Regions from separate parts of the Marinococcus sp. LNHM5E3-2.1 genome, predicted to be linked through region 1. Evidence: predicted binding sites of a transcription regulator. Region 1 holds the regulator's gene; the other holds the start of a gene.
What was found. The regulator NrdR, encoded in region 1, represses ribonucleotide reductase genes. The targets are predictions, from matches to a motif close to AACACNATATATNGTGTT.
Positions count from the first base shown of each region.

Region 1 (15,060 bases):
CTGCATCTGTGCCGCCGTTTGCCATCATGTCGAACTGAAAAGGAATTTCTTTCTCTTCAGCCACACCGACAACGAAATCACGCAACCCTTTGTGTGCGATGACGGAGGCGTCCATCATAAGAAGCTGCGGGCCTTTGCCGATTTTCGCTCTGGCATCGTTACTTGTGACACCCGGCGTATCCCCGGCAATCCCTACATCGACAGCAAAGCCGATATCCGGCTGAATAAGGTTGGTTGCTGTTTTCGCTCCGCGCAGGCCGACTTCCTCCTGTACAGCACCGACGCCGTAAATTTCATTCGGATGGGATTCATTTTCGAGACGCTTCAGCACCTCAATCGCGATAGCACAGCCAATACGGTTGTCCCAGGCTTTTGCCATCAGCAGTTTTTCATTATTCATCACTTCAAAATCACATACCGGCACGACCGAATCTCCCGGACGCACGCCGAATGATTCTGCTTCTTCCTTGCTTGAAGCACCGATATCGATGAACATATCTTTAATTTCCATTGCTTTCTTGCGCTGCTCCGCCGGAAGAATATGCGGCGGCTTTGAGCCGATCACCCCGGTAATATTTCCTTTTCTCGTCATTACCTTCACCCGCTGGGCGAGCATCACCTGGCTCCACCATCCCCCGAGGGTCTGGAATTTCAAAAAGCCATTCTCATCGATTCCCGATATCATAAAACCAATTTCGTCCAGATGTCCGGTAATCATTAATTTCGGACCGCCGGCCTGTCCGGTTTTTTTAGCAATCAGGCTTCCCAGCCGATCGGTGCTCATTTCATCGGCGTAAGGAGAAATATACTGGGTCATTACTTTTCTCGGTTCCTGTTCATTCCCCGGAACGCCGTTTGCGTCCGTGAGGTCCTTTAGCATCTGCAATGTCGGGTCTAATTCTGCCATTTCGTGCTGCCTCCTTTATGTACGGTTGTTTTACACACACATGCAAAGGGAAAATATTATTAATGCTGCGGGCTAATATTCTCATCCATACAAGCGGTGTGGTGCGGGTTCTTCCATATTCAGTATAAAGAACTTTGCCGCAGGGCTCAAACATAATCTATCATAGCCTGGTGCCTGTGAAACTTTTTAGCAGACTGTGCGTATATATTAGAAATGAGAAGGCTTATGTACGCTTAATCCGATAGATGCAGAGGAGGGTGTAAAGATTGGGTATTCTTTTACGAGTGCTGCTGTTGATCGCTCTTATTATTATCATATACTCGTTTTGGAGATACTGGAATAATTCTAGGAGAAAGCTGGAAGCAGCTCACCATAAAAAACAATTCTATCTGCTTGATGACCAGCAAAACGTGCGGAAAAATTTACTGGCGACCCATAAAGGCGTCATGTTTGAAGGCGAAAAATACGTAGGTACAACCGAAAAATCGTTTGAAGTCGTTACGATTTCGCTGTGGGTGATTGAAAGTGAGCATTTGCGCGGCTTCCAGCGCGAGGATTTCACCTTTCTCGAGCGGGAAATTTTATCCCTCTATCCGGAAGCTGCTATCGAGTGGAACAGCCCGGTAAAGGAGTTCATGCAGCAGCTTGAAGCAAAACATCCCGAGAAACAATAAAAAGCGGAACGCCTGATTTACCGGGCGCTCCGCTTTTTTGTTTGATTATAAGTTTGATTTCGCTTTTTCAGCAAGCTCTGCAAATGCTTTTTCGTCATTTACCGCAAGGTCTGCGAGCATTTTACGGTTCATTTGGATACCGCCCTGCTTCAGGCCATGCATCATGCGGCTGTAGGACAAGCCGTTTAAACGGGCTGCTGCGTTAATACGTGCAATCCACAGCTTACGGAATTCGCGTTTGCGCTGGCGACGGTCCCGGTAAGCATACTGCAGGGACTTCATTACCTGTTCCTGTGCTGTTTTAAACAGTCTATGCTTAGAACCTCTATAACCTTTCGCGAGTTTTAATACTCGTTTACGTCTGCGACGTGCCACATATCCGCCTTTTACTCTTGGCATCGTCAACCCCTCCTTAGCTTATCTTAATTATTTGGTCGTGCTTATTTTTTCGTTTTCGGCAGCAGTGTCTTGATACGCTTGTAGTCGGACTTGGAAACAAGCTCCGGCTTACGCAGGTTACGCTTTTGCTTTTGGGATTTATGCGAAAACATATGGCTCGTGAATGCGCGTGCGCGTTTTACACGGCCGCTTCCTGTTTTGCGAAAACGTTTTGCTGCTCCGCGGTGAGATTTCATTTTTGGCATAAGTGACATCCTCCTTTTTTAATATAACGGGCTGACCGCTGTCTACTCTTTACTGGATTCTTCTTTTTGCTCCCGTTCCTGCTCTGCTTTTGGAGCGAGCATGAGGAACATGCTGCGGCCATCCATTTTCGGCTTCGTTTCAATCGTACTCACGTCTTCACACTCTTTTGCAAACCGGTCAAGCACCTCTTTACCGATATCAGAGTGTGTGATCATACGACCGCGGAAGCGGATAGCTGCTTTTACTTTATCGCCTTTAGACAAAAACTTTCTTGCGTTACGCAGTTTTGTATTAAAGTCGTGTTCTTCAATGCTCGGGCTCAAACGAACTTCTTTCACGTTGATCGTTTTTTGCTTTTTCCGGGCTTCTTTATCTTTTTTCTGCTGTTCAAAACGATATTTACCGTAATCCATAATACGGCAGACAGGCGGTTTTGCGTTTGGAGCGACAAGAACAAGGTCAAGGTTTTCTTTCCCGGCCAGCTCTAAAGCTTCGTTTCTTGATTTTACTCCAAGCTGCTCTCCGTTAGAGTCGATGAGTCGAACTTCACGGGCACGGATGCCCTCGTTTACCTTTTGGTCCTTACGAATAATAAGCCACCTCCAGAAATTTAGTGCGCGGGGCTTCCACGCAAATACATACCATTGGCACAACGAAAAAACGTGCAGACACCCTCTAAAACAGAGAAGCGCCCACACGTATACAGAATATATGCTCTACACATTCAATATATTAGTAATAACCAGCCAACGTTTGTCGGTCAGGTGAGAAGCGGGCGCTTCTTCTTCAGGGATTAATTATTTTCACACTAGGACATCTTAGCACGGCCTCATTAGGACGTCAACCTTTTTATCGATATTCGTTGATAGCCGCTGTTACATTTTCCACGAAATCATTCAGCGGCTGTGAGTCCGAATCCTGCTGACCGTATCTGCGTACATTTACGGCGTTCGCTTCCTGCTCTTTGTCACCAAGCACAAGCATGTAAGGAATTTTCTGCGTCTGGGCTTCGCGGATTTTATAGCCGAGCTTCTCATCCCTTGTATCCACTTCCACCCGGACATCCGAGGCCTGCAGTGCCATTTCCACTTCTTTCGCGTAGTCAAGATGAACGTCAGGCGAGACCGGTATGATTTTCACCTGTACAGGGGAAAGCCACGTCGGCAGGGCGCCTTTGTACTCTTCAAGCAGAAAAGCGATAAAGCGTTCCATCGTAGACACAATGCCACGGTGGACGACTACCGGACGGTGCTCGCCGCCGTCGCTTCCCACATACGTGAGATCAAATCGTTCAGGCAGGTGAGTGTCGATCTGGACAGTGGAAAGTGTCTCTTCTTTGCCCATTGCTGTCTTTACCTGGACATCGAGTTTCGGACCGTAAAATGCTGCTTCGCCTTCTGCTTCCACGTATTCAGCGTCAATCGCATCCATCGCTTCTTTCAGAATGCGCTCGGAATTTTCCCACATCTGGTCATCGTCCACGTATTTTTCTTTATCCTCCGGATCCCGGTAGGAAAGCCGGAAGGTATAATCCTTGATACCGAAATCATGATAGACTTCACGAACCAGGCGTACAGCACGAATAAACTCGTCCTTCAGCTGATCCGGACGGGCAAAAATGTGACCGTCGTTTAGCGTCATCGCCCGCACCCGCTGAAGACCGGCAAGCGCTCCGGATTTTTCATAACGGTGCATCGTTCCGAGCTCTGCAATGCGTACCGGAAGATCGCGGTAGCTGTGCTTTTTATTTTTGTAAACCATCATGTGGTGCGGACAGTTCATCGGCCGAAGCACAAGTGTTTCATTATCCATTTCAATCGGCGGGAACATGTCGTCCTGATAGTGGTCCCAGTGGCCCGATGTTTTATAGAGCTCGGAGGAACCAAGTACCGGCGTATACACGTGGTCATAGCCGAGACGTACTTCTTTATCCACAATATAGCGCTCGATAATCCGACGGATCGTGGCACCGTTTGGAAGCCAGAGAGGAAGGCCCTGTCCGACTGTCTGACTTGTCGTAAATATGTCGAGCTCTCTGCCAATTTTACGGTGGTCGCGCTCCTTCGCTTCTTCGAGCATCTTCAAATGATCGTCAAGCTGGGACTGTTTTTCAAAGGCGGTTCCGTAAATACGCTGCAGCATTTTGTTGCTGCTGTCCCCGCGCCAGTATGCCCCGGAAATATTCATCAGCTTAAACTTTTTTAATTTGGATGTCTGCGGCACATGAACGCCGCGGCATAAATCGACAAATTCTCCCTGCCGGTAAAGCGCGATCTGTTCTCCTTCCGGGATATCCTCAATTAATTCCAGCTTCAGCTCGTCGCCAAGCTCTTTAAAAAAGCGGACTGCTTCTTCCCGGGACACTTCCTCGCGAATAATTTCAAGATTTTCATCGATGATTTTATTCATCTCTTTTTCGATTTTAGGAAGGTCTTCCGGCGTCAGCTGGTGCGACGTATCAATGTCGTAATAAAATCCGTTTTCAATCACCGGGCCGACACCAAGCTGCACATCATCAAACAAGCGCTTCACCGCCTGGGCCATCGCGTGCGCGGTGCTGTGCCGGAGCACTTCAAGGCCTTCCGGGGACTGATACGTGATGATTTCAATCTGACCGTCCTCCCGGAGCGGAGTGCGTAGATCCACCATTTTCCCATTAATTTTTCCTGCCAGCGCACTCTTTTTCAGTCCCGAGCTGATCCCGCCGGCTACTTCTTCTGTCGTCGTGCCAATATCATATGATTTTTCATTCCCATCTGGAAATATGAGCGTAATTGCCTGTTCTGCCACTGTGATTTATCCTCCTTTTATTACTGTAATATACAGAAAAACGCATAAAAAAACCGCCCCCTCGAAAGGGGCGGGCTCAGCCGCGGTTCCACCCTAGTTTCCATCCCCTGTAAAGGGACGACTCTATCCGGGTAACGGCCGGGGATCCGCCGGCAGATACTGCTGTTCCCTGCCGAAGCTCCGAGGGGGTAAAAATAAAACGGTTCGTAGAGAACTTCCAGCCATGGTTCTCTTCTCTGGGACGCCTGTTTTATTTTCATGGCCTCATCCTTGCATTTTCCTTTTCGCTATTTCAGCATAGCGAAAAGCTTCTTTTCATGCAACCTGTATTTAGTTTTGCATTACAAAGTCTTTTTCGCTGTTCTCTTCTCCCTCAAACACCCGGAGTGTATGATACTTCGTATTACGTTGAGCCGGCGTATAGCCTGCTTCCCGTATTAAACGAAGAATACGGTTGATGTTCACTTTGTGTGTGGTACCGGCTGAAGAAACAACGTTCTCTTCCATCATAGTACTGCCAAAGTCGTTACAGCCGTAGGAAAGGGAGCGTTTCCCCGTTTCTGGTCCTGCTGTTACCCAGGAGGACTGGAAGTTCGGGATATTGTCCAGGAACAAGCGTGAAATGGCAACGTTACGGAGATAGCCTTCCGGTGTAATACGCTCGCCTTTCATGCTTGTGTAATCCTGCTGGAAGGTCCAGGATATGAAAGCCAAAAAGCAGTTGGATTCATCCTGCGCCTCACGAATACGCCACAAATGTTCTGCCCGCTCTTCGTTGGATTCGCCAAAGCCGATAACCATCGTTGCAGTGCCGTGCATACCGACCTCTTTAGCCATTTTCATGCAGTCAATCCATTGATCGGCCGTGCATTTCAGGCGGCTGATCCGTTTTCTCGTTTTCTCTGTGAGAATTTCGGCGCCGCCGCCCGGAAGTGAATCCAAACCTGCTTCGTGAAGAGCCGTTAATACCTCTCTCAAGGACAGGCCGGACACTTCCATCATTTTGTACACCTCTGCCGGTGTAAACGAGTGCATCGTCACATCAGGGAAATGACTTTTAATTTTTTTGAGCAGGTTCGTATAGTATTCAAATGGGAGGTTCGGGTTGGTCCCGCCCTGCATTAAAATTTCGTCTCCTCCTACATCCTGAAGCTCTTTAATCTTCTGCAGGATCTGGTCATCCGAAAGAAGGTATCCCTCTTCCGATCCCGGCCGGCGGTAAAATGCACAGAAACGGCAGAAGGTATCGCAGACGTTTGTGTAATTGACGTTCCGTCCTATGTTAAAGGTAGCGACAGGCTCGGGGTGCCAGCGTTTTTTAATTTCATCTGCGGCAGCTCCCATTTTTTCTATTTCATCGCTTTCATACAAGCGCACAGCGTCATCCATTGTCAGTCGTTCTCCGTTTAATGCACGTTCCAGTATTCCATCAATGCTCATTTGTATACCCTCCAGAAAATTCCTTTGTGGCGCTCGCATGAAAATACCGCGAATCCAACCCATTTTCTGCATGCTGGGCGCTATCATCATGGTAGCATATTTATTTGTATTATACACTTAGAATGCCCTATGCATTTCCAATTATCCCCGGCGGTTCTGTCCGTCCATGAACACTTCTTCTGTGAACGGGCGGATGCGCTCCATGATACGCTTAGCTTTCAGCCGCTCGTTACCACCCTTCTGGGAATACGTCAAATGCTCTTCAAGTTCACTGTAATCATAGTTGGAGGTATAAACAGTAGGAAGCTTTTCCATCATCCGGTGCTGCAGAATAACTCCTAAAATATCGTCTCTTGTCCAGGCACTCATCGATTCGGCTCCAAGATCGTCGAGTATGAGCACCGGCACGCCTTTGACGCTGTCCACCTTTTCCCTCACCGTATTATCCGAAAGCGATTCTTTGATCTCACGGAAAAAGTCCGGCACGTGTACAATCATCGAGCCGATGTTTCGCTCCGCCAGTTCATTCATGATGGCTCCGGCAATATACGTTTTACCGACCCCGAATTTTCCATACAGGTAAAGTCCCTGTCCGTCTTCTCCGGGCACGGTGGTCGATGCGAAATGCAGTGCTGCGGTTCCTGCCTTCGCTCTTGATTCATGGTCCATATCCACCTGGTCAAAGGAAGCATGCAGTATCTCTTTTGGAATATAATAGCTTTTAATAAGTGCCTGTCTTTTTTTCTTTTCATCATCGTGTATCTTTAATGAACAGCGGTGATAGGCAACCGTTACTTTTCCTTTGTCTTCCATCAATTCCGGCTGATAGCCCTGCATCAGGTTCGGGCAGTTTTCAAGCCCAGGACAGGCATCGCAGTTACTGCGCTCCCTTTTATACTCAAATAAAGCTGCCTTGTTTTTTTCGTATTCTTCCGCTGGTATGTGCGGATGACGGCGCTTGAAATCAATAACTCCCGGATAGGCAAACACTTCTTTTTCAAGTCTGGCCATCCGTTCCTTCCAATCCTTATCCATCCATCTGTTCAACGAGGATCCGATCGAATCCATCCAGCCGCCTCCTTTCTTTTAACGGTTTGCTCTTTCCCGTCGTTCCTTAAGCATTTCTTCAAAGCGCTCTCTTTCCTTCGACAGCTGCTCCTCCTGCGTGGAATTTTCACCTTCTGCCGGTTTATTCTCTGCCTGCTCTTCTTTTTCCAGCCACTTAGGCAGCTTATCGTTTCGGACGTAGCCTTGAGACCGCTTATTCGTATAATTGTTTTTAGGTGCCTGGCGTTCCTGGGCCTGCTTGTGTTCTTCCTTTGCAAGCTTCATGGCATCCTCTACGGTATGTACTTTTTTTCTTGTCCACTGGCCGGCAATTTTATACACAAGTGCTTTGCTTAATTTCATATTATTTTTCTTCATCACGTAATCTGTCAACACGTTCACAACTCCCGGGGATAAACGGTAGCTGAATAAAAGCTCCTCCACGAGATGAATATCCGACTCCGGCACAGTTGCTCCTTCGGCCACCGAACGAAGAAATGTCACGGGGGACGTCTGTTCATAAAACTGCTTCATTTGCTCCTGTTCAGACACCGGGCGGCCCTTTGCCGGTGCCGGCTCCTGACTTTCTGTACGGTTCCCGAGCGCAGGCGGGGCTGCTCCGTGCTCCATACGGTAATGATTTTTTGCCTTTTTACGCAGGTCTTCTATATTTACTTCATCGTCTGCTGACAGGGACTCCTGAATCACTTTTCCCATATCAATCGGCGATAGCTGATACACAAAAGCAAGCCGGCGGACGGTCTGCTGCAGCGAAGGTGTTAACAGCCGCGAGCTGTCGAGAAAGGAAGGGAGCGAAGCTTTTAGCAGCTCCATGTCGAATCCATTCTCCTCAAGCTGCAGGCGCGACGGCTCACTGCCACCGACAAATTCTGTTCCTTCATCTGCCGGAGGCGGCTCGGAAGCCATTTCCGACGCATGCAGGGAAGCAAATACTTCATTGAACGAAGCCGTAATTTCTTCTGCTCCTTCAGGCACAGCCGAAATGCCAAAACGCTGGCGCAGCTGAATGTATTTGCTTTTCCCAAGACGGTTATATAAAAATACGCTTAGCACATCGTCCTGAAAAAAAGCCCGCGGCGACATAGGCGGCTGGATATCATAAACAAATGTTTTATCCTGTGAGTGTGTTTCGAGTTCATAAACCCTGAGAAGCCCGATGCCTTCAAGCAGGCGGCGGGCAGCGTAAATCTCATTTAAAGGCATCTGCAAAAAAGCCATCAGTTCATGATGGGTTGCTTCGGAGCTTTCATAGCAGTCTTTTTCAAGCTTATTCTGCAGAGTCTGGTAGAGAGCGATCGCTTTGCTTCCGACTAACGGCTGGTAGAGCATAGACATCGTTTTATCCGTGCTCTCGCTGAATTCTTTACTTGTGCGAACATAGTACCCGTCCACCGGTTTTACTTCCATCCAATGCAGACTCAAAGCGCCGCCCTCCTTTTTATGATTTTGATGAATCTTCTTTATTTTCTTTATCAATCAGTTCTTTTAATTCATTGATGAATACATTTATATCACGAAACTGCCGGTAAACAGAAGCAAAACGGACATAAGCGATTTCATCAATATCCGCTAGCTCTTCCATGACAAGCTCCCCGGCTTCCTCGCTTTTCACTTCTGTTCGTCCTTCTTCCCGCAGTTTATTTTCCACCCTCGAAACGATGCCCTCGAGCGTTTCCATTGGGATTGGCCGCTTTTCACAGGCTCTGATCAAGCCTCTCAGCATTTTTTCCCGGCTGAATTCCTCCCGGTTCCCATTTTTTTTCACTACGACAAGCGGCAGTTCTTCCACAATTTCAAATGTAGTGAAGCGGTGGTGGCACGTATCACACTGACGCCGGCGCCGGATGGAACGGCCTTCATTGCTCGGCCTCGAATCCAATACACGTGTGCCATTGGAGTAGCATACAGGGCATTTCATTATTATCATCTCCAATTTGATGGGCGGTCTCTATTTTTATTGGTTCTATCATATCACATTCGCTCCTGGCGGGAGGATGACAATTTGCGTATTTCTTTGAATCCCTTGTACTGCGGGCAATAAAAAACCGTTCAAGCAGCTACCTGTGCTTAAACGGTGTTCGTATGCGTATTATAGGGCATTCGCTTCCGGGCGCTCTACACGGATAGGGCCTGTACCGCGGGGGATTTCTATTGTTTCTTCCGCTTCGGCACCGAGTGAACCGGCAATATATTTAGCCGCCGTGTTCGGATCAATATGGTCTCCGCAAGTATACACATCGATGCTTGCATAGCCGTGTTCCGGAAAGCTGTGAATCGTTAAATGCGATTCTGAAATGATGACTACTCCGCTTACACCCTGCGGTGCAAATTTATGAAAAATCACTTCTCTTATTTCAGCGCCTGCTTTTAAAGCGGCGTTTACAAAGATACGTTCGATTGCATTTACATTGTTTAAAGTTTCTTCGTCACAACCCCAGAGCTCGGAGATGACATGGCGTCCCATTGTTTCCATGGTACGTTTCCCCCTTTGTTTCTTTTTATTACATCATTAGGTCGCTGTATTTTTATCGGCCCGTCACGTTTTAAAGGCTACTCTGGGGGAAAGTTAGTCCGATTTGGCACTAACCCTTACAGTAACCGCTAGTATACCTGTATACGCCTGAAAACTGTGCATTTCTGCCGTCAAATTCAAGGACGCACAGGCACGAAATTCAGTATACGATGTTTATTTGCAATTTGCAACCAGTTTTCACATGCAGCATTTTTAAAGCTTTGATCGAGGGCTTTAATGTCTGTATATACTCCATAACTTCTGTACATAATTCCCCATAGAGGATAAACAAAAAAGCGCCCCACTTACGGGACGCTTTCCCACATTAACGATTTTTAAAACGAAGCGACGGAGGAGTAGCCGACAGCTGGTTCTCCGACCATTTTCACCAGATCCACTACCCGGCAGGAGTAGCCCCACTCATTATCGTACCATGCAAGCACTTTAACCTGGCGGTCGTTAATGACCATGGTGGAGAGCGCATCTATAATAGATGAATTTTCGTTTCCATTAAAATCTGTTGATACGAGCGGGTCCTCGCAGTAGGAAATAATTCCTTTTAACTTCTGTTCTGAAGCCGTTTTTAGCGTTTGATTGATTTCTTCCTCTGTTACCGGACGCTTCATGTCAATTACCATATCCACCAGCGATACGTTCGGCGTTGGCACCCGGAGAGCCATACCATTCATTTTTCCCTCCATGGAAGGAATCACCTCTGAAAGAGCTTTAGCTGCTCCGGTAGACGTCGGGATAATCGACTGGCCGCAGGCTCTCGCCCGGCGCAAATCCTTGTGGGGATTATCCATATTGTTCTGGTCATTGGTGTATGCATGTACAGTTGTTATTAAACCGCTTTCAATACCGATGTTATCCTCAAGCACCTTGACGACCGGCGCAAGGCAGTTCGTCGTGCAGGATGCGTTTGAGATTACGTGGTGGCGTTCCGGATCGTAGTCTTTTTCGTTTACTCCCATTACGATGGTTGTATCGACTTCTTTGCCGGGAGCAGTCAGCACGACTTTTTTAGCTCCGGCTTCTATATGCATTTCAGCGTCAGGGCCACGGTTGAATTTCCCCGTCGCTTCGACCACAATATCTACACCCAGTTCTTCCCACGGAAGTTCGAGGGGATTTCGGTTTTGAAGCAGCCGGATCCGTTTTCCATCCACGATCATTTCGTCCCCTTCGGATTTTACTTCAAGCGGAAACGGACCGTGCACACTATCGTATTTCACTAAATGAGCCAGCGTTTCAGGAGGATACATGGCATTGATGGCTTTCACTTCAATTTCAGGGTCCATCATTGCCTTTCGAAAAACCATACGCCCAATTCGTCCGAAACCGTTGATCGCTATGCTTGTTTTCATTTAATATCCTCCTCTGGAAATATGTTATACTTTTATAAGTAAAATCTAAAAATAGTATAACACATTGACAGCGCATTCTTGCAACCTATTTTTAAAAAATAACCACTTTCTTTTACGAAAAGTGGTTATCCATCCGTTTTTATTTTATTTTCCATTGATGGAGCAGCTCGTTCACCTGGGTTTTTGTTTCCTTTTCTGTCCCCGAATTATCGATCACTGCATCCGCCAGCTCTCTTTTTTCTCCGAGAGGCATTTGCGATTTGATTCTCGCAGCCGCATCTTCTTCTCCCCGGCCGTCACGCTCCACTAGCCGCTGCTTTTGCGTTGCTTCATTGACATAAACGACGATAATGCGGTCGACCAGAAAGTTTAAATTGTTTTCGAGCAGAAGCGGGATATCGAGCACGACATGTTCATTTCCTTCACGTACGAGATCATCCCGTTTGCTCATCATGCGCTGCCTGACAGCCGGGTGAATAATTTGATTAAGCACCTGGCGTTTTTCAGTATCATTAAAAATGACAGAGCCTAATTTTTTTCTGTCGAGCGTTCCATCAAACTGGAGAATTTCCGGGCCGAAGTGCTCAATAATCTGCTCCAGGGCAGGCTCCCCCGGCTCCACCACTTCCCGTGAAATCACATCAGCATCAATCACGGGAAGGCCCTGCTCCCGCAGAGCGTCTGCCACCAGTGACTTACCGCTTGCTATTCCGCCTGTAAGGCCGATAACCATTCCGTCCCCTCCTTCGTCTGGCAGACTGGACAGTAGTGCGTACCCCGGCCCGCTACTACAGCCCGCTCAATTTCATGACTGCATACTTTGCACGGCTCCCCTTTTCTTCCATATACAAACAGATTTAATTGAAAAGCGCCGGCCTGTCCGTCTCCATTCACATAGGAGCGTACCGTGCTTCCTCCCTGTTTGACTGCCTCTTCAATCACTTCTGTGATCTGCTTTCGAAGGATTTCTACCACAGGCTTTTCAAGTCCTGCGGCCGGAGCGTCCGGCAGAACACCCGCCCGGAACAGCGCTTCATCCACATAAATGTTTCCGAGACCTGCAATAATTGATTGGTCGAGCAGTACCGCCTTAATACTGCGTGAGGTTTTTTGAAACCGGGCGTGCAGGTAATCAGCGGTAAAAGAAGCATCACGATAAGGCTCCGCCCCGAGCTGGTTCAGCGGTTTTTCGTTCCACTCCTCTCCTCGGCTGAACACATGCATCGTGCCGAATTTACGCACGTCACGGTAGCGGAGCTCCGTACCGTCGGTGAAATAAAAGCGCACATGCGTGTGTTTATCCGGCTCCCCGCCGTCACTCCATTCGTAACGACCTTCCATACGTAAGTGGGAAACAACAGCCAGATCTTCAAGATAAATTACTAAAAATTTCCCTTTACGGTGCACGCGCTCGATCGTCTTTCCTCCAAGCATCATTGAAAAGGCTTCATGGTCATCGGGGCGTTTAATAATATTAGGCCAGTATACTTTCACGGTCTCCACCGTTTTTCCAACGGCCGTGTCTTCTAAATTCCGCCGGACCGTTTCTACTTCCGGTAATTCAGGCATCGTTCTCTCTCCTTATTTCGCATCATACCATGTCGGGCCCTGGGCCACGTCTGCTTTTAAAGGCACCGACAGTTCAATTGTCTGCTCCATCAGCTCCGGCACAAGCTCCTGCATGGTTTTCACTTCATTTTCGGGTACTTCAAAGATCAATTCGTCGTGTACCTGAAGCAGCAGCCGGCTGTTCAGTCCTTTTTCTTCAAGGGCTTTGCTTACATCCACCATCGCTTTTTTAATAATATCAGCCGCCGTGCCCTGAATAGGAGTGTTCATAGCTGTTCTTTCTGCAAAGCTGCGCTGGTTAAAGTTGCGGCTGTTCATGTCGGGCAGATACCTGCGGCGGTGCAGAAGTGTCGTTACAAACCCGTCGCGTCTCGCTTCATCCTTGATCTCATTCATGTAATTCTGCACGTTGGGATAGCTTTTTAAATAGCTCTCAATAAATTCTTTCGCTTCGTTTCTCGTAATGCCAAGGCTCTGCGAAAGGCCGTAATCCGAAATGCCGTAAACGATTCCGAAATTTACAGCTTTCGCACTTCTGCGCATGTTGGATGTCACTTCGTCGTGCCCTACGCCAAACACATCCATCGCAGTTTTTGTATGAATGTCCATATTGTTCTGGAAAGCTTCCTTGAGCCCCTCATCATCTGCAATATGAGCGAGCACCCGGAGTTCAATCTGCGAATAGTCTGCCGATAAAATAGACCACCCGGGTTCAGAAGGAATGAAAGCCTTCCGGATACGCCGGCCTTCTTCAAGGCGGATTGGGATGTTCTGCAGATTCGGCTCAGTAGAACTCAGCCGTCCTGTCTGCGTAATCGCCTGGTTGAACATCGTATGAATTTTGCCCGTAGTTGGGTGAATAACTTTTAGGAGCCCTTCAATATATGTCGAACGCAGCTTCGAAATCTGGCGGTACAACAACAGACTTGGAATAATTTCATGCTGGTCACTCAGTTTCTCGAGCACATCCGCCGACGTGGAATAGCCGGTTTTCGTTTTCTTAACAGCCGGCAGTCCGAGCTCTTCAAACAGAATTGGCCCGAGCTGCTTCGGCGAATTAATGTTAAATTCACGCCCGGCTTGTTTGTAAATTTCTTTTTCAAGCTCTGTGAGGCGGCCGTCCAGCTCATCACCGATCACCTCAAGCTGCGAACGGTCCACAGAGATGCCCTGGGTTTCCATCTGTCCGAGTACAAGCGACAGCGGCATTTCCAGCTCCTTAAACAGTTCGAGCTGCTCGTTCTGTTTTAAGTCCTCTTCAATTTTCCCCTGCAGCCGGTAGACGGCTTCACCTTTCCGGATCAGATGCTCTGCCAGTGCTTCTTCCTCCGGCTTCGTACGTTTGGCACCTTTGCCGTAAACTGCTTCGTCGGTGTCCACCACCTGCAGATTCCGGCGCTTTGCTATATCAGACACGTGATGCGAAGATACAGAGGGATCAATTAAATAGGAGGCTATCAGCGTATCATGGGTGATACCCCGGAGTTCCACGCCTTTCCAGCCCAGAGCAACGACAGCGCGCTTTGTATCAAACGTATATTTTTCTTTGGATTCGTCTTTAGCCCATTCCTGGAATGCTTCACTCTGCAGCGCGTCTTCTGTGGAAATAAAATACCGGCCGGTTTCATTAATAACCGCTATGCCCCAGATACTCCCGTGGTGATAATTTTCTTCCGGCACTTCCACCACCAGGGCAGACGGGGAAACGAGCATATCCTCCTGCACGTCTTTTACATGCTTGTATGTCAGCTCATCGAATGTCTGCTGCGCTTCATCAACGTCATCAAATTTGTTTAACAGCGTTTGAAACTCCAGCTCGCGGAAAAGATCTGTCACTTCTTTTACGTCATAGTCTTCATGCTTTAATTGCTGAAGCTCTAAATCGAGCGGCGTTTCCCGGTAAATAACAGCGAGTTCTTTGCTCATTTTCGCCTGTTCTTTATTTTCTTCGAGCCGTTCCTTCATTTTTTTTCCGGAAATTTTATCAATGGACTCCAGTACTTTATCCACGGAGCCGTATTCCTGTAACAGCTTTAATGCGGTTTTTTCCCCGATCCCGGGCACGCCTGGAATATTATCCGAGCTGTC
Region 1 covers NZ_JBQLIB010000005.1:153,078-168,137, reverse strand. The annotation lists gene ACTRXH_RS08480 (M42 family metallopeptidase) at 1-907, opposite strand, end outside; gene ACTRXH_RS08475 (sigma-w pathway protein ysdB) at 1,174-1,581, shown strand; gene rplT (50S ribosomal protein L20) at 1,627-1,980, opposite strand; gene rpmI (50S ribosomal protein L35) at 2,022-2,225, opposite strand; gene infC (translation initiation factor IF-3) at 2,268-2,879, opposite strand; gene thrS (threonine--tRNA ligase) at 3,076-5,016, opposite strand; gene mqnC (cyclic dehypoxanthinyl futalosine synthase) at 5,347-6,456, opposite strand; gene dnaI (primosomal protein DnaI) at 6,598-7,524, opposite strand; gene ACTRXH_RS08440 (replication initiation and membrane attachment family protein) at 7,543-8,946, opposite strand; gene nrdR (transcriptional regulator NrdR) at 8,963-9,442, opposite strand; gene speD (adenosylmethionine decarboxylase) at 9,614-9,997, opposite strand; gene ACTRXH_RS08425 (glyceraldehyde-3-phosphate dehydrogenase) at 10,372-11,403, opposite strand; gene coaE (dephospho-CoA kinase) at 11,543-12,136, opposite strand; gene mutM (DNA-formamidopyrimidine glycosylase) at 12,109-12,972, opposite strand; gene polA (DNA polymerase I) at 12,985-15,060, opposite strand, start outside.

Region 2 (15,060 bases), on a different contig from region 1:
ATATTTTTTAAGGCACAGGAGTCGCTGGTCGGGGCGCTCGGAGAAGTCGGAGGCCAGTGGGTTACCGTCGGGGGATTTTTTGGAGGGATGATTTTTATTGCCGCCATTGACCGGCTCGTCCCCCAAAAAGGAAATCCGCATGAAGTAAAGCGGGTGGAAGATATGCATATGTCAAAGGAAGAGCTTGAACGCCAGGGCCTTATGAAAATGGGGACCTTCACAGCTCTTGCGATTGCTATACATAACTTTCCTGAGGGTATCGCTACATTCACTTCTGCCCTGAATGACCCGGGACTCGGGCTTGCGATCGCTCTTGCCATCGCGATACACAATATTCCTGAAGGAGTAGCTGTTTCGGTACCGATTTATTTTGCGACTGGAAGCAAGCGCAAAGCATTCCGGCTTTCATTTTTATCAGGATTATCAGAGCCGGCTGGGGCTATTCTGGCTTTTCTGCTGCTCATGCCGTTTTTGACCGATACACTGTTTGGCATCATTTTCGCCGCTGTGGCTGGCATTATGGTATTCATTTCTCTGGATGAACTGCTGCCGGCGGCAAAAAAATATGATGAAACCCACGTATCGATTTACGGGGTAGTGAGTGGTATGGCCGTAATGGCCTTGAGTCTGCTGTTATTTATTTAAGTGCATGAAAGCAAGAGGCCGCGACCGGCCTCTGCTTTTTTAATTGACACCCAATTTTTCTTTTTGTATATTATTACTTGCCGTAAACGTTCGCTAGTGTAGCTCAGCTGGTAGAGCAGTTGCCTCGTAAGCATCAGGTCGCAGGTTCAAGTCCTGTCACTAGCACCATTCATATCATTACAGCGCCCATACAGATGGGTGCTTTTTTGTTTTAAACCGATCTAAAAAGAGAAAAGACCAATGAGGAATTATTTTGGCCTCTTTTTGATGAAAAGATGGGCAATAAGAAAAGAAAATGATACGTTGATATAAGATAAAGTCGAAAGGGAGGGGTAGTTTGAGATCCCCGGTGCTGTTTACGTTTAATATAATATTTTTAGTTTTGGCTGCGGCGACTGCCGGTTTTTTCCTGTGGCTTGGCGGCTCTACATTTTACGTTATCGTCGCAGCAATTGGCATGCTGAGTGCTCTGCTTGGAGCGTACCAAACAGGCAGAAAAAAGCCAGGCTATAAAAAGAAATCAAAAGAAAAATCAGGAGGAAAGTCATGAACACAAATGCAGCTGTAAAATTCTTTTATTGGTTCGAAGGGTTTATTGTGGTGTTAAGTCTGATTCTCGGCGTTTTCTTCGTCATTTCCGGAGAATGGATGTGGAGCATCGTCATGGTCATTATTGCGATGTCCTGTGTTGTTACGCTAGTAATGATATCAAAAGCGTTAAAAAAGCAGCAGTGGTGAAGCTGGAATAAAGAATAGTAGGAGGCAGACCGTTATGCCGACGTTTGCAAGAACAGCATTAATTGTAGGGGGTGTGGCTTCAATAGGAATACTGGCGATTGTGCTTTTCTATTGGACCCGTCTTCCCTACATTGTGCCCCAGTTTTTCGACGCCACCGGAGACCCGAACGAATATGCTGCAAAGTATTATTTATTTGTTCCGCCGCTGGCGTTGATCGCTATCTGGATCGGGGCGTATTTTTCTCTCCGCTACCCGGGATGGTTCCGTCTGCCGGTGCAAATGAATGAGCATCAAATAGAAGTGTTTAAGCGGGAGGGACAGATTCTCATTTCTGTGCTCCTCGTAGAGCTGTCGCTCGGATTTGTCTATGTTCAGTGGCAGACCGTCCGTACGGCCCTGAATGAAAGCGAGGGACTCGGGTGGTTTTTTCCTTCATTTTTCCTTATTTGTTTAATTGGAACCGCTGTTTATTTCACATGGAGAACAATCACTTTGTGGGGTAAAGCTTCGAACCAACGTTCTTCATCATAATAGACTGCCATCCGGCAGCGTATCGAGGGATGCCTAATGGAACAAGCACGTATACTGATTGTTGAAGATGAAGAAAAAATTGCGCGGGTGCTTGAGCTTGAACTCACCTACGAAAATTATTATGTTCAGAAAGCTTCTGACGGTCTTGAGGGGTTTGCCATGTACCAGGCGGAGCCGTGGGATTTAATTATTCTTGATATTATGCTTCCGGGCATCAGCGGTATTGAACTGCTGCGCCGGATACGAAGCCAGAACACAAAAACAGCGGTTCTGCTTGTTACCGCTAAAGATTCTGTAGAGGATAAAGTTTCCGGACTCGACCTCGGGGCCAACGATTACATTACAAAGCCGTTCCAAATTGAAGAACTTCTCGCCCGTGTCCGTTCCTCGCTCCGCTTTCAGGCGGAAGCAGCTTTGAAAGCCGAAGTAGAAGAAGAGCAGTGGCTCTCTGTGGGCGAAGTGCGGCTGAATGAGTCGGCCAGGGAAGTGTATGCCGGCGGGGAACCGATAGAGCTGACGCGCAGAGAATTTGACCTGCTTTCCTATCTGTTGAAAAACAAAAAGCAGGTGCTGTCCCGGGACCAGATTTTAGAGCAGGTGTGGGGCTTTGATTATTTCGGGGAAACGAACGTAGTGGACGTATACATTCGTTATCTGCGCAACAAAATTGATAAACCATTTGGGACCGCGCATATCCAGACTGTGCGCGGCGTTGGCTACGTGGTGAAGGACTTCTCATGAAGCTTGGAAATAAGATTCATTTATATACATCGGTGCTCGTATTTGTGCTCGTCGTTCTTTTAGTGCTTGCTATTTACTTTTCCTTTTCCCGCATGATGATCGGAAGTGAGGTGGAACAGACTGTAGAAGAAGGAAGACAGACAGCCTCCACGTTTAATGAATCCGCGGATAATTTTTCGGTCGAACAGCTGCTCCGGGCGTATACCCCAACGGAAGGGATGGCCAGAATTGTACTGCAGGATGAGTCGGAGGCAGCGACGGTAACTTCCCCGGAAGAGGGAAGCTTAACGGAGGAGCCCGTTCAATATCATTCCGAAGAATATGAACGGGTGGTGGAACATAACGGGGAGCGGTACGCATTCGTTTCGGTGCCGGTCATATGGACAGATGGACAGGTGGCAAACATTCAGATTACCGACAGCCTCCGCCAGACAGAAGAAAATCTGGCGGTGCTCCGGATAATATTAATAGTCGCTACTATTGCGGCTGTCATCCCGGTCTTTCTCTCGGCACGCTTATTGAGCACGGTAATCCTCCGTCCAATCGCAGCGCTGTCAGCTACTATGCGTGATATCCAGACAAGCGGCAGATTCAAGCGGATTTCCACGTCGTCGAAGTCCAGGGATGAAATCGAGCAGCTGGGGGAGACGTTTAATGAAATGATTGAGCGTCTCGAAGAAAATTATCATAAACAGGAGCAGTTTGTATCCAACGCGTCGCATGAGTTAAAAACGCCGCTGACTGTGATTGAATCATACGCCAGCCTGCTGCAGAGAAGAGGAGCCTCACGTCCCGAAATCATTGAAGAATCGGTGGAAGCCATTCATTCCGAAGCGGTGAGGATGAGGGAGCTGACCCAGCAGCTTCTGCTGCTTGCCCGTCAGAATGAAAAAGAAAACCTCCATATTACCGAAGTGGACCTGGAGACGGTGGCAGCAGATGCTGTGGAAAACTACCGCAGCAGCTACCACCGGGAGATCGAACTAACCGGGGAGCCGGCAATCGTTCAGACTGATCCCGACAAAGTGAAGCAGCTGTTGTATATCCTGCTTGATAATGCCCGGAAATACAGCAGTGATGTCATTGATGTAAAAATCGAAACGATAGATACAGAACCGGTCATCGCTGTGATTGACCGGGGCATCGGTATTCCGGAAAAGGATATTGAACGAGTTTTCGAACGCTTTTACCGGGTGGATGAGTCGAGAACACGGGCAAGCGGGGGCTACGGGCTCGGTTTGTCGCTTGCCAGAGATATTACTGAAGCTCTCGGCGCACGCATCACAATTGAAAGCACGCACGGCCAGGGAACGGCAGTCCGCTTAATTTTTCCTGTAACCAATGAATGACTCTCCCTTTCTCATCAATTTCTCAGAATGAACGGATACAATAATAGCAACAGGGAGAGGGGGGCCTGCGGTGAAAAATGTTATCTTTCTGTTTGTGCTGGTGGCTGGTATCATAGTGGCCACTTTTGGGGCCTGGCGGTTTTCGCCGTATTTTACCCCGGAAATGTCGCCGGAGGAAATTGAACAGGCTGTTCAGGGACAGTATCAGGGGAACATCACGAGCGTGGAAAAACAAAACGGCACCTATGAGGTGATGACAGAGCTTGACCGGGGGACGTACCAGCTGCAGGTGGATGCTGAAGACGGAGCGGTCACAGGCGTCACACGGGTAGCAGGTAACAGCACTGTTGATACAGAAGCTCTAACAGAAGAAGAAGCACGCGCCCGGGCAGAAGAAGAAACTGACTTTTCTATTGAAGAAATCAGCCGGGAAACATGGGAAGGAACCGCCGTGTACGTAGTGGAGTTTGCCGAAGACGAAGCGTTGGAAGAAATGACTATCGATGCGCGGTCAGGAGATATTTTAGAAGAAAAAGCACAGGAAGAGCGTGAAGAAAGACGCCAGACAGTGCTTAGTGAACAGGAAGCCGCAGCTGTGGCGCAGGAAGAAGTGAACGGGGAAGTGGACGACGTTGATTTCGAAACGTCGGATGCTGGGGAGCCGTTTTACTACGTGGAGCTTGAACAAAATGATGACGACGAAGCTACGGTTCAGGTACACGGCATCACCGGAGAAATACTGTCAGTCACCTGGGATGATTAAACGGCAGAAGCTGCCTGGATGATTCCAGGTGGCTTTTTTTTTGTCTTTTTACTTGTTATGAGTCGTTCATGTATTTCTCATCAATTTCTCATTTTCTTGTAGGGATATTCTCATGTCGGGCCTCTATAGTAAAGGTGTAACAACAAATAAAGGGGGAAATGACCATGAAAGGGAAAGTACTTGCAGGTAGTCTGGCGGGGGTCACGGCACTTGGTGCAGTTATTGGTGCAGGAGCTTACACGACCATAAATAGTGACGTGGAAGCAGAAACCTCTTCAAACAAATCTTCAGAAGAAACAGCCGCAGAAAGTAACGAAAACAACAGCAGCTCTGGTGAGGAAAAAATTACTGCCGATGAAGCTGTACTGATTGCTGAGGAAGAAACGGGCGGTCAGGCGGTTGAGCTGGAACTGGATATGGAAGATCAGAAATACAATGTGGAGCTCGAAGGCAGACAAGAATACGATGTTGAAGTAGGAGCGTTCTCCGGCAATGTGACTGAAAAAGAAACCGATGATGATAAAGATAATGAAGAACCGCTGATCCAGGACGGGGACAGCGTCAGTTTAGAAGATATTGTGGCTTCGGGGATGGGCGAAGTTTCCGGAGAGATGAATGAATGGGAGCTGGACCGTGAAGAGAACGGGTACGACCTTTCGGTGGAAACGAACGAACAGGAAGGCGATTTCTTCATAAATGATGCAGACGGTACGATCGCTTCCAGGGATATTGAAGATGACGATGATAATGATAACAACGACGATGATAATGATAACAACGACGATGACAATGACGACAATTAAAGACTAACACCAACAGATGAACGGGGTCCGAAAGGAGTCTTCCAGGAATGGCACTACTGAGGGAAAAGGTGCTGCATTCACAGCTGCACCGGGCAAAAAGCATCTTATGGAACGAATGGCACCAGGAAAAACGGCCGGGATTCTGCCCTGGACTTAGAATAGGAGAGAGCGCACCGGCATTCTCACTGCCCGGCATGGACGGGGAAAATGTTACGTTAAACCAGCTTCTCCTCCAGGGTCCGGTAGTGCTTCTCTTCTGTTTTGGCGGCTGGATACATGCAGAAACAGAACGGCTGCGAAGCTATCAGGAGGCTTCCCCGCTGCTTCGGCAGATGGGAGCCCAGATCGTAGTAGCTGCCAGCGGGCAGGTAGCCGCCCTTCAGGGAGAACTGCAGCACATGTCTTTTACAGGAAAGGTGCTTGCAGACACAAATGCTGTGGCAGCCTCCTGGTATAATGCGTGCATCTCCTGCCGGGAGCACCTGCTTCAGGACGTCCCGGAGGTTAAAGCGGCCCTGCGCCATGCCGGATATCATTCGTACTGCCCTGCAGACGTAACGTATGTGATCGATCAGGACGGCACCGTGGCAGTTTCTGTCTGGGAAGCCGCCCGGCCGGACCCCTACTGGATCGTCAACGAGCTAATTCAATTAAAAGAAAGATAAAACCCCGCCTGAAAAGGTGATGAAATATGGAGAAGCAGCCGGCGTAAGCGCGGGCTGCTTTTGTTTGAAATAATGCGTGGTAAATTTTTTCTGTACACTGAAAGTATCAAGAATTTACCGAAAATTATCCCGCTGTAAATAGAGAGCTGGACTAAATGCATGTCTGTATGTAGTAGCACAGACACTGGCAGTTTTTATAAAAGACTAGATATAGAAGCAGGTCTTACTTACTGAAATTTTTTCTGTCAGAAAATGTGCACAATTTTAAGGGTAGAATCGAGGAGTATAAGGAAGTATGGCAGAGATTTTAATTGTCAAGAGGATGGAACGAAAAATATCTATATCATGTATGTTGAAAAAGAAGATTACACCATATATAGTAGTGGTATAGTAAAAGTGTACAGACATTCGTGCATTTTAGAAAGTAAGGAGGGGATTCGATGATACCGATCATTTTTGATTCTATGACGGGCAACGTGAAGCGTTTTGCGGAAAAAATCCCGTTTGACCGGGTGTACAGTCTGAATGAAGCGGAACAAATCGATGAACCGTTTATCCTTATCACCTATACGAAGGGATTTGGAAATATCCCGGAATCCACCGAAACATTTCTCGAAGAACATGCAGAGCAGCTTCTTGCTGTAGCATCGAGTGGAAACAAAGTATGGGGAGACAATTTCGCCAAAAGCGCCAATCAGATTGCAGTGAACTACAACGTTCCCATACTCCATAAATTCGAACTGAGCGGAACAAAAAACGATGTGTCCATTTTCGCAGAGGAGGCGATGAAAGTTGCAACAAACACAAACCACCGACTGGATCCAGTTAAACAATGAGATTATGTTCCAAAAGGACGGGTCCTTTCAATTTGAAAAAGACAAAGAAGCCGTTTATCAATACTTTATTCAATACGTCAATCAGCACACTGTTTTCTTTCATGATCTGAAAGAAAAGCTCGACTACCTGCTCGAAAATGACTTTTATGAAAAAGAATTCCTCGAGGCGTATTCATTTGAAGAAATTGAGCGCGTCTACAACCTGTGCTATGAAAAGAAATTCCGTTTTCCGTCATTCATGAGCGCGTTTAAATTTTATAATGATTATGCGCTGAAAACCAATGATCAGAAAATGATCCTTGAGCGCTTTGAAGACCGGGTGGCTGTTGTGGCCCTTTATTTCGGCAATGGAAACGCAGAGAAAGCTGAGCAGTTTGCAGAAATGATGATGAGCCAGGATTATCAGCCGAGCACCCCGACGTTCCTGAATGCCGGCAGAAAACGGCGCGGAGAATTAGTCAGCTGCTTCCTGCTGGAAGTAAACGACTCTTTAAATGATATCTCCCGGGCTGTCGATATTTCCATGCAGCTGTCCAAGGTAGGCGGCGGTGTGTCACTGAACTTATCGAAGCTCCGGGCAAAGGGCGAAGCCATTAAGGATGTGGAAAACGCGACAAAAGGTGTCGTCGGCGTAATGAAGCTGCTCGACAATGCTTTTCGTTATGCAGATCAGATGGGGCAGCGCCAGGGCTCCGGCGCGGCGTATTTAAATATTTTTCACCGGGATATTCACGACTTCCTGGATTCAAAGAAAATTTCGGCCGATGAAGACGTGCGTGTTAAAACCTTATCAATCGGAGTCGTGATTCCGGATAAATTCGTTGAACTCGCCCGCCAGGATAAAGATATGTATCTGTTCTATCCGCACACAGTGTACCGGGCGTACGGTGAACATCTTGATGAAATGGATATGAGCGAAATGTACGACAAGCTCGTCGAGGACGACCGCGTGAAAAAAGACAAGGTCAATGCCCGCCGCATGCTTGAAAAGCTGGCGATTCTCCGGTCCGAATCCGGATACCCTTACCTGATGTTCCAGGATAACGTCAACCGGGCGCACGCGCTGAATAACGTGTCCAAAGTAAAATTCTCCAACCTTTGCTCTGAAGTCCTCCAGGCGTCTGAGGTATCAAGCTATACGGATTACGGCGAGGAAGATGAAGTCGGCCTCGATATTTCCTGCAACCTTGGTTCGTTGAACATTGCCAATGTTATGAAGCACAAAACGATCAAGGATACAGTAAAGCTCGCCACTGATTCTCTGACACACGTAGCGACGCATACCAATATTACGAATGCTCCGGCTGTACGCCGCGGCAACCAGATGATGAAATCGATTGGCCTCGGCGCGATGAACCTGCACGGCTTTCTGGCGCAGAACCATATCGCCTACGAAAGTGAGGAAGCACGGGAATTCGCTGATTTCTTCTTTATGGCTGTGAACTTCTATTCCATTCAGCGTTCGATGGAGCTTGCAAAAGAAACAGGAGAGACGTTCTACGGCTTCGAAGGATCCAGCTATGCTGACGGCTCCTACTTTGATAAGTATTTGAACCGTCCTTACCTCCCGTCCTCTGCTAAAATTGCGGACCTGTTTGAAGGCATGGCCCTGCCGGATGCTGAAGACTGGGAAGAGCTGATGAAGCAGGTGCAGACGCACGGATTGTTCCACAGCTACCGCCTGGCAATCGCACCAACCGGCTCCATTTCCTATGTACAGTCGGCTACTGCTTCTGTTATGCCGATTATGGAGCGGATTGAAGAACGGACGTACGGCAACTCGAAAACGTATTACCCGATGCCGGGCCTTGCGCCGGATAATTGGTTCTACTACAAAGCGGCATATGACATGGATATGTTCAACGTTGTGGATATGATCGCAGCTATCCAGGAGCACATCGATCAGGGCATCAGCTTCACTCTCTTTGTGCGTGACACCATCACCACGAGAGACCTGAACCGAATTGATCTCTATGCCCACCATAAAGGTATCAAGACGATTTACTATGCGCGGACAAAAGACACAGGACAGGACGACTGCCTCTCCTGCGTCGTGTAAAGAAAGGAGCATCACCCCATGAATCAAATATTTGACGCAGCCGACTGGTCAAAACAAGACGACGATTTTACGCAGATGTTTTACAGCCAGAACGTAAAACAGTTCTGGCTTCCAGAGGAAATATCACTCAACGGGGATCTGCTCACGTGGAAATATTTATCCGATGAAGAAAAAGACACGTATATGAAAGTACTCGCCGGTTTGACCCTGCTCGATACAGAGCAGGGAAATGTCGGCATGCCAAAGGTTGCTGAGCAGGTGGAAGGCCACCAGCGCAAAGCGGTATTAAACTTTATGGCAATGATGGAAAACGCGGTGCACGCAAAATCCTATTCGAACATTTTCATGACACTTGCTTCTACAGAAGTAATCAATGAGCTGTTTGAATGGGTGAAGGAAAATCCGCACCTGCAGAAAAAAGCTACCCGTATTGTCGAGCAGTACAATAAAATCGAAGACGGGGACGAAATTTCCCTGTACAAAGCGATGGTAGCTTCTGTTTATCTTGAAAGCTTTCTGTTCTACAGCGGCTTTTATTATCCGCTTTATTTCTACGGCCAGGGCAAGCTCATGCAGAGCGGGGAAATCATTAACCTGATTATCCGTGACGAAGCGATCCACGGGGTATACGTTGGTCTTCTGGCACAGGAAATTTACAAGCGCCAGACACCGGAAAAGCAGGAAGAGCTGCGGGAATTTGCCCACGACCTCCTCATGGAGCTGTATGAAAATGAACTGCTTTACACCGAACAGCTGTATGATCCGGTAGGACTGACCTCTGATGTGAAAAAGTTCCTTCGGTACAATGCGAACAAAGCATTGATGAACTTAGGCCTGGATGCGTATTTTGAAGAGGAAGAAATTAACCCGATTGTATTAAACGGCATGGATACAAAAACAAAATCCCATGATTTCTTCTCGATGAAAGGAAACGGCTACAAAAAAGCAACAGTGGAGCCGGTCCGGGACGAAGATTTCATTTTCGACTAACAAAAAAGCCGGGCCTGCGCCTGGCTTTTTTAATGTGTATATAAAAAATTTCCGCTATAATTATAATAAAGTACAGATGAACATCACAAAGAGGTGAAAAGTATGGGTAAAATGGATGAAATGATTGTAGTAGCACCAAGAGAGCAGGTATTTGCATGCGAAGCCCGGGCATTTCACGGGGTGCAGGACGAGCAGGACCAAATTCAGGAAATTATTGGAACGATTGCGGATACATATACGGAAAAAAGGCGGGGAGACGCCGAAGAAGACCCTTCCTGGAAACAGCCGATTCCCTATGTAGTCATTCGAAGGGGAGAACAATTATTCGCATACGAACGGCTTGCAGGCGGAGGAGAAGGAAGGCTGCATAATAAACTGTCCCTCGGGTTTGGAGGGCATATGAATGCTGAATCCGGCGTTTCGACATTTCAGGAGCTGCTGCACACAAATGCTGACCGTGAGCTGGAAGAAGAACTTCATATTTCTTCTATGGAAGGAGCGGAAATGCAGGCGCTTGGATTGATTAATGATGACGATAACGCCGTCGGTGAAGTGCATCTCGGCATTCTATATACTTTTATTCTTCCGGAGCACGTGGACGTACAGGTCAAAGAAACGGAGCAGATCCGCGGCTTCTGGACAAGCGTGGATGAACTGTCCCAGCCGGATACATATGAGCGGCTTGAGACATGGTCCCAATTTGTTGTAGATATCCTGGATAAATAACAAGAAGCTGTTTCCTTTGCCGGAAACAGCTTCTTGTTTATCTATCCTTTAACTGCTGCAGGGCATCGAGGCCTATCGTCACTGCTTCACTCATGGATTCGCCGCCGCCAAAAGCTGCCGCTACACCCATATACTCTTTGATTTCATCCTCAGAACATCCATGATGGAGACACTGGTCCATATGGTAAACAATGCATGTAGTATCACCCTGATGAACGCCAATAGCAAGAGCTGTCAAATGCTTCTGAGCGGTCGAAACTTCTCCGCCTTCAAAAGCACTCGACGTAAAGCGGTTGTAATTTTTTGCGATTTCCTGATACGATTCACTGAATTGCTCTATGCCGCGGCGGTATTCGCTTAATATTTCTTTGGCATCAATAACTGCCATAATGTTCACCCCTTTTTAGTATGCTGAAGGGAACATTCCCGCTTCTGGCAATTTCAAACAAAGCACGGCATGGGCTGCCCGGAAAATTAAAAAACTGCCGGAGTCCCGGCAGTTTTTCTTTAGTAATATTTGGAGAAAAAGTCGCTTACCTGACCCGGGGTTTTAGCATCTGCGCTATGCAAATGGCCTATTTTTTCCCCGTTCTGGAATACAAGAATACTCGGTATGCCCATTACTTCCTGTTCGCTTGTAATGTCTGGCAGCTGTTCGGTGTCAATTTTATGAAATGGCACGCTGTCAAAACGGTTCAGTACATCGTCTATAAACATATCGAGTTTCCGGCAGTCCGGACACCAGCCTGCTGAAAATTCTACCGCTACCGGTGTTTCTGTTTGTATTGTTTCCTCAAAAGAATTTTTAGATTCAATGCGGTTATTCGTAGTCATTATTTATTCGCTCCTTTCATGCTGTTCTCTATTGTAACAAAGGCATAAAAATGTGCAAAAAAACGAGAAGAATAATGTTTCGACTGGAAATCCCTGTTAGAATAAACATATACATAATCAGCAGCATATTCATTTTTTTCGGGAGGAGGGGGACTGCAATGCGGCTTTTCAACAGGATGGCAGCGTGCGCAGCAGCAGGCATGCTGCTGCTTGCATCGGCCTGTGGAAATGAGGCAGAGGGAGCAGAACAATGGATCACGGAGCTTGAAAGCAACGGGCTTTCTATGCAGGAGACAGAAGAAAGCCCTGCGGCCCCGGTATCCATAGATCACGAAAGCGAAATGTGGGAGGAAGACAGCACGAATACAAAAGTAGCGGTTTATGAGTTCGATTCCCGGGATGCGGCTGTACAGGCAGAGGAGCAGTTCCAGCAGGAAGTGACTGAAAACGGAGGATGGGAAAATGTTTCCTACCGGACGGCCGTTTCAGGATCCATGTTTTTATACGCCTACAATGAAGATTCCTATGCTTTTTCAGCATTCATGGACAAAGTAACACTCCCGTCTTAACGAGAATATGAAACGCCGGTTCTGCCTTTCAGGCAGGCCGGCTTTTTCGTTTATGAAAAATTTAGGAAAAAAAGCAAAAGGTACATTGACATTTAGAACCGGGGTGATAGAATAAAAAATGTAATTGATAATGAATATCATTAATAATTAGACGCAGAACGATGCAATTGTTCTTGGAAATGAAGTGTTTACAGATGAAATGGTGGTACTTACTCGTTCTTCTCGTTCTTCTTTCGGCCGGTTCCCTGTTTATCGGCGTCCAGACGGTGTCGGTTCAGGGGCTGATGGCAGGAAACGAAGACGAATGGCGTACATTGACATCGAGCCGTATACCACGGCTCCTCAGTATTATTATGGCCGGCATGGGGATGGCCATCTGTGGGTTAATCATGCAGCAGCTGAGCCGGAACCGGTTTGTTTCTCCTACTACAGCCGGTACGATGGACTCGGCCCGGTTTGGCATTTTAGTGGCCATGATCTGGTTTGGCGGAGCCACGCCGCTGCTCCGGACCGGCGTAGCTTTTTTATTCGCACTTCTCGGTACGTTTATTTTTATGACAATTCTGGAGCGCGTGAAATTTAAAGATCCCATATTTATTCCATTGGTGGGATTAATGTTTGGGAGTGTTGTAGGCTCCGTCACAACGTTTTTTGCCTTAAGGTATGACGTTGTCCAGAACATGTCAGCCTGGCTACAGGGAGATTTTTCATTAATTGTGAATGGGCAATATGAGCTCCTGTATGTCAGCCTGCCACTTATTTTCATAGCTTACATATTTGCCGGACGATTTACGATCGCCGGCATGGGAGAAGAATTTGCGGTGAACCTGGGGCTGAATTACCGTACAGTCGTCAATCTTGGCATTACCATTGTCGCCGCTGTGACGGCCGTCGTTATATTAACAGTGGGGACCATCCCTTTTTTAGGCCTGGTGGTACCGAATATTGTTGCTATCTACCTGGGGGACAATCTGCAGAAAACGCTGATTCATACCGCACTGCTTGGCGCGGTGTTTGTGCTAGTCTGTGATATTTTTGGGCGGCTGATCGTTTTTCCGTATGAAGTGCCTATCGGTTTAACCGTAGGTGTCCTGGGCAGTTTCTTGTTCCTCTATATGCTGATGAGGAGGAAGAAATATGCGTTTTAATTGGAAGATCATAGGACTGGCTGTTTTGTCGCTTGTTCTCGCCGTCATCTTTATGTTTACAGACGCTGGAGGTAACTGGGATTACGTCCTGGAGCACCGGGCAGAGAAGCTTCTTGCTATGGTTATGACCGGCGGTGCGATTGCTTTTTCCACTGTTATTTTTCAAACGATTACGAATAACCGGATTTTAACACCTAGTATTATAGGTCTCGATTCATTGTATATTTTGCTGCAGACAGCACTCGTGTTCTTTTTCGGTTCCACGTCGGCGGTTGTAGTTAACGGTCCGTTGAACTTTTTCGTATCGCTTGCCTTGATGCTCGGGTTTGCCGTCATTCTTTACTACTTTTTATTTCAGGGGGAGCAGCAGGATATTTTCTTTCTGCTGCTCGTCGGAATTGTCTGCGGAACATTGTTCAGCAGCATTTCAACATTTTTACAGGTCCTCATATCACCAGATGAATTTTTAACGATTCAGGACAATATGTTTGCAAGCTTTAACAATGTGAATACAAATATTCTCGGTATTTCTGCAGCGGCTTTTGTACTGCTGTTTATCTACTCCCTGTCTTTCATGAAATATTTAAATGTTCTCTCCCTTGGGAAGGACCAGGCGGTTAACCTGGGAGTGCCGTATCAATACGTGGTAAAGCGTCTGCTTATCATTGTAGTTATGTTTATTTCCATTGCAACCGCGCTCGTCGGGCCTATTACGTTTTTAGGCCTGCTCGTGGCAAACGTTGCTTACGAGCTGATGAAGGATTACCGGCACAGCGTGCTGCTTGCGGCTGCTGCGCTTGCGGCTGTGGCATTTCTTATCGGCGGACAGCTGCTCGTCGAGAGGGTGCTTGGCTTCAACACAGCGATCAGCGTCATTGTGAATTTTATCGGAGGCATTTACTTTATCTATCTGTTATTAAGGGGGAATAAAGCATGGTCCAGGTAATGAATGTAACAAAAAAATACGATGAAACGCCGGTCGTAGACGACGTTTCCGTAACGATTAAGCAGGGGCAGATCACCTCATTTATCGGTCCGAATGGGGCGGGAAAAAGTACGCTGCTTGCCATGATCAGCCGTTTGATCGCGAAGGACGAAGGCGAAGTGAAAATCGGGGACAAGGACATTACGAAAACAAAAAGCCGGGAGCTGGCAAAGAAACTGGCGATCTTAAAGCAGTCCAACGAAATGAACGCCCGGCTTACCGTCCGTGAATTAATCTCCTTCGGCCGTTTTCCTTATTCGCAGGGACGTTTGAGCGCAGAAGACTGGAAATATGTGGATCAGGCAATTGATTACATGGAGCTTGAAACGATGCAGGACTCCTTTATTCATCAGCTGAGCGGCGGCCAGCGGCAGCGGGCCTTCATTGCAATGGTTATTGCTCAGGACACCGACTACATTCTGCTCGATGAGCCGCTGAACAATCTGGATATGAAGCACTCGGTGCAAATCATGAAGGTGCTGCGCCGTTTAGTTAAAGACATGGGCAAAACCGTGCTTCTGGTTATTCATGATATTAATTTTGCTTCCTGTTACTCCGATGACATCGTCGCTTTAAAAAATGGGCATATCGTAGCTCAGGGCACCACCGAAGAGATGATGGCATCAGAAGTGCTGACAGATATCTATGAAATGGATATGCCGATCTGTCGTATTAAC
Region 2 covers NZ_JBQLIB010000019.1:19,783-34,842, forward strand. The annotation lists gene zupT (zinc transporter ZupT) at 1-645, shown strand, start outside; tRNA gene ACTRXH_RS14945 (tRNA-Thr) at 738-813, shown strand; gene ACTRXH_RS14950 (hypothetical protein) at 983-1,195, shown strand; gene ACTRXH_RS14955 (hypothetical protein) at 1,192-1,383, shown strand; gene ACTRXH_RS14960 (DUF1648 domain-containing protein) at 1,418-1,915, shown strand; gene ACTRXH_RS14965 (response regulator transcription factor) at 1,952-2,656, shown strand; gene ACTRXH_RS14970 (sensor histidine kinase) at 2,653-4,005, shown strand; gene ACTRXH_RS14975 (PepSY domain-containing protein) at 4,076-4,768, shown strand; gene ACTRXH_RS14980 (PepSY domain-containing protein) at 4,933-5,571, shown strand; gene ACTRXH_RS14985 (redoxin domain-containing protein) at 5,619-6,236, shown strand; gene nrdI (class Ib ribonucleoside-diphosphate reductase assembly flavoprotein NrdI) at 6,677-7,072, shown strand; gene nrdE (class 1b ribonucleoside-diphosphate reductase subunit alpha) at 7,077-9,131, shown strand; gene nrdF (class 1b ribonucleoside-diphosphate reductase subunit beta) at 9,150-10,121, shown strand; gene ACTRXH_RS15005 (hypothetical protein) at 10,224-10,847, shown strand; gene ACTRXH_RS15010 (carboxymuconolactone decarboxylase family protein) at 10,885-11,235, opposite strand; gene ACTRXH_RS15015 (thioredoxin family protein) at 11,355-11,681, opposite strand; gene ACTRXH_RS15020 (hypothetical protein) at 11,840-12,250, shown strand; gene ACTRXH_RS15025 (ABC transporter permease) at 12,445-13,398, shown strand; gene ACTRXH_RS15030 (iron chelate uptake ABC transporter family permease subunit) at 13,388-14,344, shown strand; gene ACTRXH_RS15035 (iron ABC transporter ATP-binding protein) at 14,332-15,060, shown strand, end outside.
Region 2: the regulator NrdR is predicted to act here: its motif matches at 6,603-6,620, upstream of nrdI (class Ib ribonucleoside-diphosphate reductase assembly flavoprotein NrdI).